DNA from 2 places in the Micromonospora echinospora genome. Region 1 is predicted to be linked to the other one. Evidence: riboswitches for the same ligand, from Rfam matches in the RefSeq annotation. Region 1 holds a riboswitch; the other holds the start of a gene.

Region 1 (2,387 bases):
GCATCGAGACGAGTTTCAGGTCCACCATCGGACCGACCACCAGGAACACCAGCCGGGAGGTCAACGAGAACTGGGACAGCGACGCGGCGACGAAGGCGTCCGCCTCGGAGCAGATGGAGAGCAGGACGGCCAGCACCGCCAGGGCCAGCACCGAGAGCACCGGGTCGTCGGCCAGGGTCTGCAACCAGCGCTCCGGCACCAGCACGTTGATGCTGGCGGCGGCCATCGCGCCGAGTACCAGGAACCCGCCGGCGTGGACCACGTCGTGGCGTACCGCCGACCAGAACGCGGCCCCCCGGCCCAGGCCGTCCAGGTCCGGACGGTGCGGCAGCCGGATCCAGTCGGTGCGGCCCAGCCGCAGCCAGAGCCAGCCCATGATCATGGCGACGACCAAACTGGCCAGGCCCCGACCGAGGACCATCTCCGGGTTGGCGGGGAAGGCGACCGCGGTGGCGGTGAGCACGATCGGGTTGATCGCCGGGGCGGCGAGCAGGAAGGCCAACGCGGCGGCCGGGGTGACGCCTCGGCGGATCAGCGACCCGGCGATCGGCACCGACCCGCACTCGCACCCGGGCAGGACCACGCCGGCTGCGCTGGCCACCGGCACCGCGAGCGCGGGGTGCCGGGGCAGCGCCCGGGCCCAGAACGAGCGCGGCACGAAGACCGCGATCACCGCCGAGAGCAGCACCCCGAAGACCAGGAACGGCATCGCCTGCACCATGACCGAGACGAAGACGGTGGTCCAGGTCTGGAGACGAGGCGCGGAGATCGCGGTGGCGATCGGCTCCCGGAAGGCCACCAGCAGGACCAGGAGCGCGGCCAGGACCTCCACCGAGCCGATCCGCCCGCGCAGCCACCGGCCCGGCCCGCCCGCCGGGCTCTCCCCCGCTGCGGCCGGCGCCGGGACCGTCCGGCCGCTCCCGGCGGGCGCGTCGACCCCGGCGGGCGCGTCGACCCCGGCGGGCGCGTCGACCCCAGCGGCTTGGCCGGTCGTACCGGGTGCGCCGGAACCCGGCGTGGCCTGGTCGGCAGAGGTCACGGTCGTCCCTTCCGGATCGACGGACTCGGGTACGGGGAGTGCCCCACCCTAACCCGGACCGTGACGTGGCCGACGTCATCGGCGCGACATCGCCCCTGGGTTACGGCCCGTCCCGGTGCTAGCGTCTGCGCTGACAACTTCACATCCGACAGGGGAGCGCACAGCGCTGAGAGTGCGGGCACCGCCCGCAGACCCTCGAACCTGATCTGGGTAATGCCAGCGCAGGGAGTTCGGTCAGCCTCCAGCCGCGTCGTCGTCCGGTGCCACCGGGCGTACGGCGTGCGTCTTGCCTGGTTCGCACACGGACTGGGAGCACGTATCCATGAGCAAGCTCGACAACCCCCGCTGGCGCACCATCGACATCGTGGTCGCCTCGGTGATCGCGGTGGCCTTCGGCGTCATCTTCTGGGCCTGGGGCCTGGTCTGGAGCGCCACCGAGGGCGCGTTCGCCTTCTTCCCGCCGGCGCAGGCCCTGACCTACGCGGTCTGGCTGATGCCGGCCGTGGTCGGTGGCCTGGTGATCCGCAAGCCCGGCGCGGCCCTGTACTGCGAGACCGTGGCGGCGGTGCTCTCCGCGCTGCTGGGCAGCCAGTGGGCCGGCACGGTCATCCCGCAGGGCATCGTCCAGGGGCTCGGCGCGGAACTGGCCTTCGCCGCGTTCCGCTACCGCTCGTTCCGGCTGCCGACCGCGCTGCTCGCCGGGACACTGACCGGTGTCAGCGCGGCGATCTTCGACTTCTTCGTCTGGAACGCCAAGTACGACCTGACCAGCTACCGCATCCCGTACGCGCTGCTCACCGTGGTCAGCGCCGCGATCGTCGCCGGTGCCGGCGGGCACGCCCTGACCACCGCCCTGGCCCGCACCGGCGCCCTGGCCCACCTTCCCGCCGCCCGCGACCGCACCCGCGTCTGACCCGTCCGAGCGCCGGAGGCAGGCCGGAGGGAAAGGAGTGGGGTGGTGGGTGGGGTAGGCGTCCGGGTACGCGGCTTCGGGTGGCGGCACGCGGGGCGGAAGGCGTGGGCGCTGCGGGACGTCGACCTGCGCGTCGAGGCCGGCGAGCGGGTGCTGCTGCTCGGCGCGTCCGGCGCGGGCAAGAGCACCCTGCTGGCCGCGCTGGCCGGGCTGCTGCCCGAGGACTCCGGTGAGCGGGCGGGCGCCATCGAGGTCGACGGGCTCCCGCCGCACGAGGCGCGGGACCGGGTGGGCGTGGTCTTCCAGGACCCGGAGAGCCAGTTGGTGATGGCCCGCTGCGGCGACGACGTGGCGTTCGGCCTGGAGAACCGGGGGGTGCCGGCGGAGCGGATCTGGCCCCGGGTGGACGAGGCGCTGGCCCGGGTCGGCTTCCCG
Region 2 (2,387 bases), 740 kb from region 1:
CGGTGCGACCGACGATCAGGGTGCCCTCGGTGCGGTAGCCGAGGTCGACGCCGCTGGCGGCGGTCAGCTCGGCGGCGAATGCCGGCCAGCGGGCGGCGGACTCGACGAGCAGCCCGGTCAGCGCGGTCTCCCCGAAGTACGCCTCGGCGACCGGGGCGAGCATCCCGGCGGCCACGGTGGACGCCCCCGACCCGGACGCCGGGTCGTGCACGGTCACCGTCAGTCCCCGCGCGGCGCAGCGCCACGCGATCGCCCACCCGACGACTCCACCCCCCACCACCGCCACCTCCGGTGCAAGCAGGGGACCCCTGTTACCGCTTTTTGATGAGCAAGGGCCCCCTGCTACCACCTGAGGGCTCCGAGCAGCTCGGCCGTCGCGCGGGCCGGGTCGGCGGCGGTGGAGAGCGCCCCGACCACCGCCACCCCGTACGCCCCGGCGGCGCGCAGCGCCGGCACCGTCGCCGCGGTCACTCCGCCGATGGCGATCACCGGCACCGGCACCGCGTCGGCCACCGCGCGTATCCCGTCCGGACCGATCGGTGCCGGCAGGCCGTCCTTCGTGGTGGTCGCGTGACAGGGACCCACGCCGAGGTAGCCGGCCCCGGCAGCGACCGCCCGCGCGGCGGCGACCGGTTCCCGGGCGGTCGCGCCGAGCACCGCGTCGGGGCCGAGCACCTGGCGGGCCGCGTCGACCGGCAGATCGTCCGCGCCGACGTGTCCGCCCGCCGCGCCGGCCGCGAGCGCCACGTGCAACCGGTCGTTGACCAGGCACGTCGCGCCGACCGGCCGGCACAGGTCGAGGATCCGGCAGGTCAGGTCGTACGCCTCGCGGTCGGTGGCGGAGTCCTCGACCCGGACCTGCACCACCAGCTCGGAGCCGGCGACGCCGAGGGCGGCCCGGACCACGGCGAGCGGATCGCGCCCGGGGCGGGTGTCGGTGACAAGATGCAGTCGTCCCAGGGACGGCACGGCAACTCTCCTCCCTGCGCCGGCATTACCCGGATCAGGTTCGACGGTCGGGGGCTCCCAGCCCCCCTCTCAGCCCGGTCCACCGGGCTCCCGTGGGTTACTTGCGTGCCACACCGTACGACGGATCGGGGAATCCGCCAAGGAAGCCATGTCCGTTTTTCCACAGGTCGGGGTGATTCTTCCGCACCGACGACAGTGGAGAAAATCTCACAATTACCCTTTGGGGGCAGCGCGTGACCATCCGGTCACGGCATGCTGTCCTGATGCCGCGCCTACCCCAGGTTCCGCCCGGTCTCGAGTCCCGGCCCTTCCGCGGCAGCATCGCCGTGGCCCACGGCCTTCTCACCTGGACGATGCTGCGCGGACGCGCCTGGCAGCGGCTGCTGCCGGACGTCTACGTACACCGGGCGGCCCACCGACCGGACGACCATCGCGTGTGGTGCGAGGCCGTGGCGCTGGTGCTCCCGGCCGGCGCCGCGATCGCCGGGCTGAGCGCGGCGTACCTGTGGGGCGCCGGTCTGCTGCCGCCGGACGCGCCGGTCACCGTGGTGCTGCCCCGGTCGGCCCGGATGCGCCCGCACGCCCGGGTGGCCGTCACCCGCTCGGTCCTGCCCGAGGCCGATCTGACCGTCCACACCGGGTTGCCGGTCACCACCGCGCTCCGGACGGCATTCGACCTGGGTCGCCGGCCGCCGCGCACCGAGGCGGTGGTCGCCGTCGACACGCTGCTGCACCACCGTGTGGTGGACCTGCCCGCCCTGCGGGCGTACGCTGCCGGCCGCGCCGGCTGGCCCGGGCTGCCGCTGCTGCGGGAGGTGCTCTCGCTCGCCGATCCGCTCGCCGGGTCCCCGATGGAGACCCGGCTGCGCCTGCTCCTGCTCGACGCCGGGCTACCCACGCCGGCAGTGCGACACGACGTACGCGACGCCCTGGGCCAGCTCGTCGGCCGGGTGGACCTCGCCTACCCCACCCGCCGGGTCGCGGTCGAGTACGAACCCGGCCCGCCCCGCGACCCGGCGTGGCTCCGTCGGGAGGCGAACCGGTTCCACGCGCTGCGCGCCGCGGGCTGGCGGGTGTTCCGCTGCACCTCCGACGACGTGCTCCGCCACCCTGCCCGGACCGCCCGGATGGTGGCCGCCGCGCTGCGCGGACGACCCGCGCAACGGGTCAACGGTCTGGTCTGAACCGACCGCCGGCCGGCGCGACACGGGCGGCTGCTCCGCCATCCGGGTCCGCCTCCGACGGTCGGTGCGTGACCGACCGTCAGAGAAGGGCGCGCAGGGCGGCCAGGTCGTCGTCGTCCGGTTGCCAGGCACCGGCCTCGGCGTTGGCCCGTACCTGCTCCGGCGTGGTGGCCCCGGCGATCACCGAGGTGACCGCCGGCTGGGCGGCCAGCCCACCGATGGCCACCTGGAGCA

The links. Region 1 has a riboswitch for thiamine pyrophosphate ahead of GA0070618_RS17420 (ECF transporter S component). Riboswitches for the same ligand answer to the same signal wherever they lie in the genome.
Region 2: linked by a shared signal. The riboswitch ahead of thiE (thiamine phosphate synthase) and the one ahead of GA0070618_RS17420 (ECF transporter S component) in region 1 are both predicted to bind thiamine pyrophosphate.

What each region holds. Positions count from the first base shown of each region.
Region 1 covers NZ_LT607413.1:3,820,503-3,822,889, reverse strand. The annotation lists gene GA0070618_RS17425 (permease) at 1-853, opposite strand, end outside; TPP riboswitch at 1,180-1,285, shown strand; gene GA0070618_RS17420 (ECF transporter S component) at 1,362-1,952, shown strand; gene GA0070618_RS17415 (ABC transporter ATP-binding protein) at 1,998-2,387, shown strand, end outside.
Region 2 covers NZ_LT607413.1:3,081,864-3,084,250, reverse strand. The annotation lists gene thiO (glycine oxidase ThiO) at 1-349, opposite strand, end outside; gene thiE (thiamine phosphate synthase) at 343-969, opposite strand; TPP riboswitch at 964-1,073, opposite strand; gene GA0070618_RS14315 (hypothetical protein) at 1,233-2,153, shown strand; gene GA0070618_RS14310 (aldo/keto reductase) at 2,233-2,387, opposite strand, start outside.